3 regions of the Streptococcus sp. ALY_208 genome follow, and region 3 is predicted to be linked to each of the others. Evidence: predicted binding sites of a transcription regulator. Region 3 holds the regulator's gene; each other region holds the start of a gene.
What was found. The regulator NrdR, encoded in region 3, represses ribonucleotide reductase genes. The targets are predictions, from matches to a motif close to ACACNATATATNGTGT.
Positions count from the first base shown of each region.

Region 1: the regulator NrdR is predicted to act here: its motif matches at 2,020-2,035, upstream of nrdH (glutaredoxin-like protein NrdH).
Region 2: the regulator NrdR is predicted to act here: its motif matches at 1,993-2,008, upstream of pnuC (nicotinamide riboside transporter PnuC).

Region 1 covers NZ_JBZFUI010000001.1:211,088-215,359, forward strand. Annotated here, with positions in the region: gene nrdE (class 1b ribonucleoside-diphosphate reductase subunit alpha) at 1-1,608, opposite strand, end outside; gene nrdH (glutaredoxin-like protein NrdH) at 1,718-1,942, opposite strand; gene AC4HAI_RS01055 (phosphocarrier protein HPr) at 2,394-2,657, shown strand; gene ptsP (phosphoenolpyruvate--protein phosphotransferase) at 2,662-4,272, shown strand, end outside.
Region 2 covers NZ_JBZFUI010000001.1:95,636-99,907, reverse strand. Annotated here, with positions in the region: gene AC4HAI_RS00565 (glycoside-pentoside-hexuronide (GPH):cation symporter) at 1-1,052, opposite strand, end outside; gene pnuC (nicotinamide riboside transporter PnuC) at 1,204-1,911, opposite strand; gene rplA (50S ribosomal protein L1) at 2,101-2,790, opposite strand; gene rplK (50S ribosomal protein L11) at 2,883-3,308, opposite strand; gene AC4HAI_RS00545 (DUF3397 domain-containing protein) at 3,481-3,834, shown strand; gene AC4HAI_RS00540 (NRAMP family divalent metal transporter) at 3,933-4,272, opposite strand, start outside.
Region 3 covers NZ_JBZFUI010000003.1:73,699-77,970, forward strand. Annotated here, with positions in the region: gene der (ribosome biogenesis GTPase Der) at 1-69, opposite strand, end outside; gene dnaI (primosomal protein DnaI) at 105-1,001, opposite strand; gene AC4HAI_RS03870 (DnaD domain protein) at 1,002-2,177, opposite strand; gene nrdR (transcriptional regulator NrdR) at 2,180-2,659, opposite strand; gene AC4HAI_RS03880 (response regulator transcription factor) at 2,761-3,438, opposite strand; gene AC4HAI_RS03885 (YceD family protein) at 3,529-4,065, opposite strand; gene htpX (zinc metalloprotease HtpX) at 4,212-4,272, opposite strand, start outside.

The DNA of each region.
Region 1 (4,272 bases), on a different contig from region 3:
GTACTGACCGGTCACATACTTGTCAAAGTAACTACCATCAGCATACTTAGATTTTTCAAATCCTACAAAGCTGACACCACGTTCGCGAGCAATGGCATTGGATTCGACCAAAGTCCAATAATTCATGAGCATAAAGTAAATATCAGTAAATTCAACAGACTCTGGACTTCCATAGTGGATATGATTTTGCGCTAGGAAGGAATGCAGCCCCATAGCTCCTAGGCCAAAGGTGTGGGCTTCATCATTTCCATTTTTGATGGTTGGGACAGCATCGATACTAGATGAATCAGATACAAATGTTAGCGCACGTACCATAGCCTTGATAGAGCGACCAAAATCTGGAGAAGTCATCATGTTGACGATATTGGTGGATCCTAGGTTACAAGAAATATCTGTCCCCATGTCGACATATTCTTGACGATCATTGATCAAACTTGGACGTTGCACCTGAAGGACTTCTGAACATAGATTGGACATGATGATGCGACCATCAATAGGATTTGAGCGATTAGCTGCATCCACATTGATGATATAAGGGTAGCCAGATTCTTGCTGCAGTTTAGAAATTTCAGTTTCTAGCTCACGAGCGGAAATTTTAGTCTTGGTGATATTAGGGTTGGCTACCAGCTCGTCATATTTCTCAGTGATATTAATGTAGTTAAAAGGAACACCATATTCTCTTTCAACAGAGTAGGGACTAAAGAGATACATTTCTTCGTTGTTACGTGCTAATTCATAAAATTTATCTGGCACAGTAATCCCAAGAGATAGGGTCTTAACACGAATTTTCTCATCAGCATTTTCCTTCTTCGTTGAAAGGAAGGCTAAAATATCCGGATGGAAAACATCTAGATAAACAGCTCCAGCTCCCTGGCGTTGGCCCAATTGGTTGGAATAGGAAAAGCTGTCTTCGAAGAGTTTCATGACAGGAACTACTCCGGATGCTGCGCCCGCGTAGCCCTTAATTGGTGCCCCAGCTTCACGCAAATTACTCAGAGAAATCCCTACACCTCCACCGATACGAGAGAGCTGCAGAGCAGAATTGATGGAACGACCGATAGCATTCATATCATCAGTCACTTGGATCAAAAAGCAGGAGACTAGTTCTCCACGTCGACTACGCCCAGCGTTTAAAAATGATGGTGTAGCTGGTTGGTAGCGCTGATGAATCATTTCATTAGCTAGGTCTTTGGCTAATTCTTCATTACCGTCAGCAAAGTAGAGGGCGTTGAAGAGAACCCTGTCCTCAAGACTTTCTAAATAATAGAGACCATCGTTAGTCTTTAAGGCATACTGCTGATAAAATTTATAAGCAGCCATGAAAGATTGGAAATGAAAATTTGATTCTTTCAAAAACTGCGCCAATTCCTCGATGAAGGCTGGCTTATATTTTTTAATAAAGGTTGATTCAATGTAATCATTCTCAGTTAGATAAGTGATCTTATCAGTAATGGTAGCGAATGACTTGGTATTAGGAATGACATTTTCCAGAAAAAAAGCTTCCAGCGCTTCTTTATCCTTGTTAAGTGGGATTTGACCGTTTACTGGTCGATTGATTTCATTATTAAGACGGAAGTATGATACTTCCCCTAGATCTTTAAGACTCATAAAAATTCCTTTGATATACAATAATTAAACTTTAAAAAATATTAATCGATCGCTTTGAAATGTAGAACTGCTAAGTGACGACAAATCACTTAGCAGTTCTACACTAGGTTTAGATAATTTCTTTTAGCTTGGATGGTTGGAAACCAGAGAATACAGTGTCCCCCGCTTCAATAACAGGAGCAGCAGTAAAACCAAGACTTTTAACATAGTCTACTTTCTCAGGATGCTCTTCGATGTTAATTTCTTCGAAGTCAGCTCCGTTTTGTTCCAAGAATTTCTTGGTCATTTTGCATTGCATGCAATTATTTTTTGAATAGACTGTGATAGTAGCCATTATTTTCCCTCCAAAATATTTACTGAAACTAGCATACCCAAAACTAGGATAAAAAGCAAGGAATTAAAATCAAAAAAACACAATATTTTGTGGTTGTTTTTTCGAGGAAACCCAACATATTGTGGTGAATTTGCTTTTGACACCAAACTGTAAAAAAGCCAGTTATGACAATGTTCCGGGGGGCATTAAGCTAGAATTTTTATAAAATTAATCTTCTATTATATGTTTTTAAAAAAACTTTGATATGAGATTGGATATACTTCTAGGTTTAGAAAGATTGTGTGGGTGAAGAATTGAAAACCTTTATAGAAAAGCAAAGAAAAGGGTTACAAAAAAATGGAGAAAAAACTTTCTATCTTGAAAATCGTGAATGCTTATGATATAATTCTGTTTTGTAAGGGTTATCATAAGATAATTCAAAAATTTTTACATTAGAAAAAGGAGAGTCATTATGGCTTCTAAAGATTTCCACATCGTTGCAGAAACTGGTATCCATGCACGTCCAGCTACTTTGCTTGTTCAAACTGCAAGTAAGTTTGCTTCAGACATCACCCTGGATTATAAAGGTAAATCAGTTAACCTTAAATCAATCATGGGTGTGATGAGCCTTGGTGTTGGTCAAGGTGCTGACGTTACTATCGCTGCTGAGGGTGCAGATGCAGATGATGCAATCGCAGCAATTGAAGAAACAATGACAAAAGAAGGATTGGCATAAGATTATGACAGAAATGCTTAAAGGAATCGCAGCATCAGATGGTGTTGCTGTTGCTAAGGCATATCTATTGGTTCAACCGGATCTTTCGTTTGAAACAGTATCTGTTTCAGATACGAGTGCAGAAGAGGCTCGTCTAGACGCAGCTCTGGCAGCGTCTCAAGACGAGCTTTCTGCTATCCGTGAAAAAGCCGTAGGTAGCCTCGGAGAAGAAGCTGCAGCTGTATTTGATGCACATTTGATGGTATTGGCTGACCCAGAGATGGTAGGCCAAATTAAGGAAACTATCAAGTCTAAAGAAATTAATGCAGAAGCTGCTCTCAAGGAAGTAACGGACATGTTCATTACTATCTTTGAAGGTATGGAAGATAACCCTTATATGCAGGAACGTGCTGCGGATATTCGTGATGTCACTAAACGTGTATTGGCAAATCTTCTTGGTAAGAAATTACCAAATCCAGCTGCTATTGATGAAGAGTCGATTGTTATCGCACATGACTTGACACCATCTGACACAGCTCAATTGGATAAAAAGTTTGTTAAAGCTTTTGTGACTAATATTGGTGGACGTACTAGTCACTCAGCCATTATGGCACGTACGCTCGAAATTGCTGCTGTTCTTGGAACAAATAATATCACTGATACCGTGAAAAATGGTGATCTCGTTGCTGTTAATGGTATTACTGGTGATGTCATTATTGATCCTACTGATGAGCAGGTGGCAGAGTTTAAGGCAGCGGGTGAGGCCTATGCTAAGCAAAAAGCTGAGTGGGCGCTCCTTAAAGATGCTGAAACTGTTACGGCTGATGGTAAGCACTTTGAGTTAGCTGCTAATATTGGTACACCAAAAGACGTTGATGGTGTCAACGATAATGGGGCAGAGGCTGTTGGTCTATATCGTACAGAGTTCTTGTACATGGATTCACAAGACTTTCCGACAGAAGACGAGCAATACGAAGCCTACAAGGCAGTGCTTGAAGGAATGAATGGTAAGCCAGTTGTGGTTCGTACCATGGATATCGGTGGTGATAAAGAATTGCCATACTTCGATCTTCCAAAAGAAATGAACCCATTTCTAGGTTTCCGTGCTTTGCGTATCTCAATTTCTGAGACCGGTGACGCTATGTTCCGTACGCAAATCCGTGCCCTCCTTCGTGCATCAGTCCATGGTCAATTACGCATCATGTTCCCAATGGTTGCTCTTCTTAAAGAATTCCGTGCTGCTAAGGCTGTCTTTGAGGAAGAAAAAGCTAACCTCAAGGCTGAAGGGGTTGCAGTCGCTGATAACATTCAAGTGGGTATCATGATCGAAATCCCAGCAGCTGCTATGCTTGCTGACCAATTTGCTAAGGAAGTGGACTTCTTCTCAATTGGTACCAACGACCTTATCCAATACACAATGGCTGCTGACCGTATGAACGAACAAGTATCATACCTCTACCAACCATATAACCCATCAATCCTTCGCTTGATCAACAATGTGATCAAGGCAGCTCACGCTGAAGGTAAGTGGGCAGGTATGTGTGGTGAGATGGCTGGTGACCAAACAGCTGTACCATTGTTAGTTGGTATGGGACTTGATGAGTTCTCTATGTCAGCGACATCAGTTCTTCGTACA
Region 2 (4,272 bases), on a different contig from region 3:
ATAAGAGGTTGTGGAATAAAGAAGAGCTGAGCAGCAAGCAAGACAAGAGGGAGACTGGCACCAGCTATACTAAAAACACCGATACCACTCAACATAACTGCAATACAGCCAAGAAAGAGACGTTTGCGGTTAAACTTACCAGCCAAGCTTGGAAATAGTGATACGGATATCAATCCCACAATCGTATTGAGACCATAAAGAATAGAGTATTTACCCGAATCACCTAAAATAAAGGTAAAGTAGTAAAGCTGCAAAGCATTAAGTGTATTAATCCCTAGACCATAAAACCAATAGCCAAGTGACAACCACATTAACTGATCATTTTTAGCCAAAACTTTAAAAACTTGTCGAAGTGTCGTTTTTTCCTTTGATTGACGAAGTTTGGACTCAACTTCTTTAGTCCCAATACCGACGGCCAACGATGTTAAAACACCAATCAAAGCAACAATAAAGGCGAACCAAAACCATCCCGACTTATCACCTGAGCCACCAGTATTAGTCATAGAGAAGAAAAGAACAATCGGCATAATAACGACACCAACAATATTAGCACCAATAGTTGACCCGATACGAGCAAAGGTAGCCATCTTCTCACGTTCACGAGAATCCAAAGAAAGTGCTGGAATCATAGACCAAAAGCCAATGTCTTTGATGGAGTAAAAAATATCCATCAAGAGATAAATAATCCCAAATAAAATGAGATAAAGCACGGGATTAGTGCGATTTAACCCACCTAGATCAGTAAATAAGAGCAACAAAGCAATAGAGCTTATAATCCCACCACCAACTACCCAGGGCTTGAATTTACCATAACGACTCTGGGTATTATCAATCATATTACCAATAAGCGGATCAATGAGCACTTCAAGAATACGCAAACTAGCAATAATATTGGTAATAAGCAACACATAGTGACTATCTCCTTTATCAAATAAATGAGTGGTCACAAACATAATAAAATAGGTAGATAAGGTAGCGTAAAATACGTCATTACCAAATGCACCTGCAGTATAAGATAAGCGTGAGGTCATTTGACCTTTTTCTCTACTCATAAGGGCTTCCTCCTTTTTGTTTACGCTTACATTTTACTTTTTAAGTTATTTTTTGTCAATATTTTTAGTAAAAATTAAACAATATTTTTACTAAAGAGTTTGGGAGCTATAAAAAAAGCAAGTCCATCTGGACTTGCCCACTAAAAGCTTTCTACCTATCTTCCCCGAGACCATTTTTCCAAATCATAATACCAACAAACCCCTGCATCAGCATAGCTAGATAGCTAAAAGCAACAATATCATTACCCACCGATAAGAAAAGGATAAAACTAAGAATATCGACTAAAAGCCAGAGATAATACCCATCAAGATGGCCTTTAACCTGACGCTGCTGAGCTGTAAAAGAAAGACCGTTCGTTAGCGCATCTAGGATAATCCTCTGTCCACCAATAAGCCAAGAAAGAACCCCAAGCCCAATCGTCCAGAAAAAAATCGCTACGATAATATCTCTCCAACCAAATGCCTTATCCACAACTAGCTCACCATCATCTGCCCGGCGCTTATTCCATGAAAAATGACCAATAAACTCTGTCACTAAATAGTAAAAACTGGTAATCATGTCACCATAGATGCCTTGCATACCAGCTACCAGAGCACCAGAAACATTTTGAACACCATTTAATTTAAAGGTATGCTGCCACTGTATCGCCAGCGTCCAAGTTCCTAAAAATCCAAAAATAGACATAATGATAGATAGGACATTTAAAACTGTATAATCACCGGCTAAGATGGTCGGTAAAACACTATTCATTGTAAAACCAAGCGAAGCTAAAAAAGCAAGGACTGCAAACACTTTCTGACCCTTACTAAAACGTCCCCAAGCCAGATTGAAGGACTGCTTAAACGATAATGTCGACATCTATCTCTCCAGTTCTAATAGTTTTAGATATTTCTAAAACAACAAAATACACTAAATATAGCGCAACAGAAAACTATTCTAACACTATATTTAGTGGGGTTCAAGCAATACTTCCTAAGAGCAAAACTATATAAGTTTTATATTAGATTGACAAAAAAACTCAGGTAGAAACCTGAGTTTTTCATTTCACTATAGTGAGTTAGCATCAACCTTGATACCAACACCTTGAGTAGTGGTGATAGACAAGTTAGTGATGTAAGCCCCTTTAACAGTTGCTGGTTTTGCTTTAGCGACAACATCGTTAAACGCTTTGAAGTTTTCAACCAACTTATCAGTATCAAATGATACCTTACCGATGATAGCTTGTACGTTACCTGCCTTGTCAGCACGGTAAGTAATCTTACCACCCTTAGACTCTTCAACAGCTTTAGCAACGTCCATAGTTACGGTACCAGTTTTAGGGTTTGGCATGAGGTTACGTGGTCCAAGGACACGTCCGAGACGACCAACTACTGCCATCATATCAGGTGTCGCAACAACAACATCGAAGTCCAACCAACCATCGTTGATTTTTTGAACAAGTTCTTCTTCACCAACGAAGTCTGCACCAGCTGCTTTAGCTTCTTCAGCTTTAGCACCACGCGCAAATACAAGAACGCGAGAAGTTTTACCAGTTCCGTTTGGCAAGACCATTGCACCACGGATCTGTTGGTCAGCCTTCTTAACATCAATATTAAGGTTGTAAGCAACTTCCACTGTTGCGTCAAATTTTGCAAAGTTTGTTTCCTTTGCGAGTGCTACAGCTTCTTCTACACTGTAAGCTTTAGTAGTGTCTACCTTTTCAAGGGCAGCACGCATTTGTTTGCTTTTTTTAGCCATGTTATCTTTTTCTCCTTGTGTTATGTGGTCCTATCGATTTTCATCTTCCACACCGTAAGCACTATGCTTAAACTCGGTGAAGGTGGATTCTATTAGTCAGTAATAGTGAATCCCATTGAACGTGCAGTTCCTTCGATCATGCGCATAGCAGATTCGATGTTGGCAGCGTTCAAGTCAGGCATTTTTGTTTCAGCAATTTCTTGCACTTGTGCACGAGTGACTGAAGCAACTTTTGTTCGGTTTGGTTCACCTGAACCTTTTTCGACACCTGCAGCCTTTTTCAAAAGAACAGCAGCTGGTGGAGTTTTAGTGATGAAATCAAATGATTTGTCTTCATACACAGAGATAACAACTGGGATCAACATACCAGCTTGGTCAGCTGTACGAGCGTTAAACTCTTTAGTGAATCCCATGATATTGATTCCGGCTTGACCAAGTGCAGGACCAACCGGTGGAGCTGGTGTAGCTTTACCAGCAGGAATTTGAAGTTTTACGACATTTTCGACTTTTTTAGCCATTTTGTAATTTCCTCCTTTGTGGTTTTGGCGGTAAGGATAAGATTTTTACCTCCCACAAGTATGCAAAGCGCATACCTTATTTATTATACAGCAATGCCTCACAAAATCAAGGTTTTTTCACTTTTTGATAGAAAAAGTTTACTTTAAAACCGTTTAGCGATAAAATAAACTCATGATCTATCTTTTCGCTATAATTTATTTCTTTTTAATTCCTTTTCTGGCTCAGTTTTTAGTGCGCTATTTTGATCTCACACGCTTTACGATCAAATTTCCCGATATTAGTTTACCTTTTTTAACACTAGCCATTCTCTGGATGTCTAATCGCTATTTCACACACAGCTTCTTACCTCAGTATCTTCTGATGATGTGTCTACTCGCTATTGCGACCTGCCTATTCATGCTTCGAAAAGTAGGCAACATTAAAATTTTTTCCTATCGACGTTTTCTTAAGCTCTACTGGCGGATGGGCTATTTACTTACAGCTATTTTTTATATCGTTACCGTTGTCCTAATCGCACTAAAATAAGAACAAACCTGTCCCCCTTTATTTACAAAGAAGGACAGTTTTTTTTATATTTATACTAATAAATTTATTTCCTTTTGGTCGCTTAACAGCCTTATATTTTAAATACCTGCGGCACCTGATAACCAAGCGTAGATAAAGAAGATGGCAAAGCCAAAGAGGAAAATCAAACCAGCAATTGATAGCCAATCTAGCCAGGCTGGTAGTTTTTTACCTTTAGATTTGATCAGGCTATAGTTAAGGTAGGCAAAGAATGGGGTTGTAATAAATGACCCAATCATAGCGAAACTAAGCATGCGTGCCACTTCACCTGAAAAGCCGTAAACGATAACCAAACCAGCTACTGCTGTCACCGTCATCCAAGTAATCAAGGAAGATTTTGAGGATTCTTTCTTACCCATGAGCAGGCTAAGCGCAGCATTGTTGGCACGAGAGTAGCCA
Region 3 (4,272 bases):
AATACGGTTAAAGAGGGTCGATTTTCCAACATTAGGACGCCCTACAATAGCAACTGTTGGTAAAGCCATTTGCTTTCCTTTCTGAATCTATCTGTACTTTGTATTTAGCGACGGTTTTCTCCTTGGAGATGGACTGGTTTTGCTAGATAGCGTATCCGCTCCATCACACGCTTGCTCTGCCAACTTTCGTCTGTTCCACGGATATTTCCCATCTTAGCCTCTAGATCGTCAAAGCTGTAATTTGACGTAAAGAAGGTTGGTAATTCTTCAAGCATACGATGCTGCAAGATAACCTGCAAGACCTCATCACGTACCCAAGATGTCGTCTGTTCCGCTCCAATATCATCTAATATAAGGACTGGTACAGACTTAACAGCATCAATTTCATCTTTGACACTGCCGCTAGTGATAGCATTTTTGATATCAATCACAAAGCTAGGGTAATGAAGCAGCGTCGTTTGAGCCTGTTTTTTCTCCGATAGCTCGTGAGCCATAGCTGCTAGCATGAAGGATTTACCAATTCCCATATCACCATAGATATAGAGTCCCTTTTGTTGGGGATCAGGATAATTGGCTACAAATTCTACTAAGTCTTTTAGTACTTGGGCACGACTTCCAGTCCAATCCACTTCTTCAAAAGTAATTGTTTTATAGGATTTAGGCAGACTGACAACCTGGATACGATCTGCAATAGCTTTTTGAGTTTGTGCTTCCTTTAAGGCCTTGGTCTCACGATAAGAGACATCCGCATAACCCTCGTTCATGACAAGGATAGGCTCATAGCCTTTAGCACTGTAGGATTGATCTGCAGTCTGATACTTAAAGCGCTCACCTAGATATTGGTTAAACTTCGGTAAGCTGCGCTTGATTTGCTCTTGGGACATCTGATGTTCTGCGATAAAGGCTGCAATAATAGGATCCGTCATAATCTGATTGGTCAGTTCATCAAGATTAATACGACCACTCATTTGTTCGGCTATAGTTTTTCCTACAGGTTCCATCTAGTCATCCCCCTTTCCTAATTTGGCTAACATCTGACGCTTCATATCGTCCAGTCTTTTCTGGTCTTCTGGTGTGGTCTCTTCCTTGAAATCTGGATTGCTCCACTCAGGAACACTGCTGCCCTTCTTTTGAGGTTTTTGCTTACTAGCACTAGCAGAGGACTGAGACTGATTCTCTCTCATTTTGAGGATAGCCGATTGGGCCGTTTTGATCTTTTGATACAAAAAGTCATTGGCCAACTTCATGATATAGCGACGATTGAGATTGGCTGATTTGGTTTTATTAAAAGTATAGAGAACCATGATATTGATCACTTCATCTAAAAAGCTCATTTCAGCTAATTCCGCTAAAATTTTCCGCTCATCACTGGTCACCACCATGGCTTGCCGGCCTTGTTTTATCTTGGCTAAGAAATGATCAGCCGATGTTGTTTGGGCTTCCTTTAGAACGATTTGTTCCTGCTGAGTCAAATCTGATAGCGCCGCTTCTTGAGGCTGCTCAATCTTGGCCAGGATACGTTTTGGCATGATTTTATGCCGACTGGCTGTATCTTTGGCTAGCTGATAAAGATCAAACCAGGTTAACTTAAAGCGTTCAGATAGGTTATACAGTGCAATAACATCCTGCTTTTCTTGGTTAAAGCTGAGGCCGTCTGCCAGCATGCGCTGCTTGAAACTCTCCAGATCAAAATCATTTTTCATGCGTGTGGGCTGGAGGTCAATATCTCCCTTGTCAGAGAAGACTTCTGAGAATTTCTTAGAAAGATCCTGAAGGTCTCTTTGAGCTAAGTCCTCGGGAAGAAGCTCTGAAACAGCTAGATCCCCAATATGGCTAGCTAACAATCTGCGGTAGACAGCATGAGATAGAAATTGATCAGCAGACAAGGGCTCCTTGAGCTTAATAAGGTAGTGGTCTAAATCCTTATACAAGGTCACCAAATCCATCCCAGTCAAAATAGCCAGAGCTTTCTCAAAACGCGGCAGATCAAAAAGAGTATGATTTAAAATATCTGAAATTTTATGGCGCCTCTTGCCATCATCATAAAAACTAGTCAGATACTGATAGACTATCACTGCATCACTCCCCACAATAGGCAGGTAGAGACGAATCAAGTTGGTCATATCTCGGCTGACTTGATTATTCTTTAAAAAAGAAAAATCATCAATCGGTTTCATGCTTATCCTTTATTTTTATTGCGGCTACGAACACGACTGGTAATCTCTTGTAGGAGATCCTCAATCTCATCGACATCCTTGAAACTACGATAGACGCTGGCAAAGCGTACGTAAGTGATTTCGTCAAGATCCGCCAACTCATCCATCACTAAGTTTCCGACGACTTCACTGGATACCTCGCTGTCATATGCACTGCGGATCTTTTGCTCAATTCGGCTGATAACTTTTTCGATATCATCACTTGAGACCGGGCGTTTTTGGGCACTTTGGATGATGCCATTGAGAATCTTATCTCTGGAAAATTGCTCTCTGGTACCATCTTTTTTGACCACTAGGAGTGGCATCTCCTCAATACGCTCAAACGTTGTGAAGCGAGCACCACAGTTATCGCACTCACGACGTCGTCGAATTGTTTGACCATCATCTGCCTGACGACTGTCTATAACACTGGATTTATTATGATTACATTTGGGACAACGCATACAATCCCCATCCTATCTTCTTTTCTGGTAGCTTATTGTACCATAATTTAGGGTATAAAAAAAGCTGGACACTCAGGTCAAGCTCGTATTGAAGGACTTTTTCATCCTTTTATGACATACCCTCTACTGCGAACCGTTTGGATATAGGATTCCTCTCCTGGAATGTCGATCTTTCCACGAATATAGCGAATGTAGACATCGACAACATTGGTTTCAACGGTGCCCTCACTTTGGCCCCATACGATATCCAATAGTTCTTCACGTCCCATAACGGTATTACGGTTTTTTAGCAGGGTGGATAAGAGGGTATACTCACGGTTTGTCAAGGGAATCGATTCTCCTCGACGAATAACAGCACGGTTGGATTCATCTAGAATCAAATCACGATAGGAGGAGACAGCATGCGATTGTTGAGGGACCCTTTGGGATAAAAGTTCCTCAACAAGGGCTAATACCTCTTCGACAGTAAATGGCTTAACTAAGAGCCCATCAGACAGAGATTCTACCTGCTTGGGCAGACTGGATAAACCATCTCTGTCTACCAAGATCACGATGGCTATCCTTCGCTCTTTTTTTAGCTGATTAAGCTGTCCAAAAGTTTGATCATCCAAGAGATTGTGATCAATAAAGATCAGTTCAACACCCTTGTTAAAAGCTGTCGTTAGCCCATCTTGGCTAGCCTGACTCGTTTTTACTTGGTAGCCCTTTTCTTGTAGCTTCAGCGATACTAAACGAGAGACTGGCCTCTCGTTTTCAATCATAAGGATTCTCTTAGCCATCGTCAACCTCCATTTCATAATCTCCTAATCTATGGTTAAAAGCGGAAATGTCTAATGATAACACTTCCACACCATTTATAAATCCTAAATCTATTCATCATTGAACAAGCCATCCAAACTTGCAAAGGGATTGCTTGCTGCCTTTTTCTCTTCCTGAAGGGATTGGTACTGCGATTCGGTCAATACTGTCCAATCCTGTCCGGAAGGGAGCGTATCACTTGCAGCTTCCTCATCTGTTAATACCTTGAGAGGAATATTCAAAAGAATATTATCCATAACGCTCTCAGCTAAATCAATCTCATCTGACTCTAGTATTAAGACCAGATCATCATCGACTAATTCTTGCTTGGAGGCGACATCTGAACCTTCAATAAACACTTCTGATACAAAAAAGGACATCGCTAACTCTACTGGTGTCATAGAGCGGCTTGACGGGAGAGTCAGTGTATAGGAGAGGTCATAGTTTAGCAAGAAAAGGCCGTCATCATAATTGACCAATCCCTTAGCTACTACATCTCTCACTGCCGAGATGTCCGAATTTCGCCTTTTCAACTCCTCTTCGATAGCAAGCTGTTCATCGAAGTGAATCCCATCTGGGTTCTTTTTTAATTCCGTCGTATAAAACATGTCTTCTCCTTAACAATCAAGTAATCCCTGTATTTTAAATCTGGGTTGATTGGATCCAGCGCTATTGCCCTTTAATATAACAGAAATAGTTTGCAATTTCTTTACATGTCAGCAAGTTTCTCTAAATCGACATACTGCTGTAAAGATTATGATTTTTGCAGGCGGGCAATTCTGTCTTCTATCGGTGGGTGAGTAAAGAATAATGCC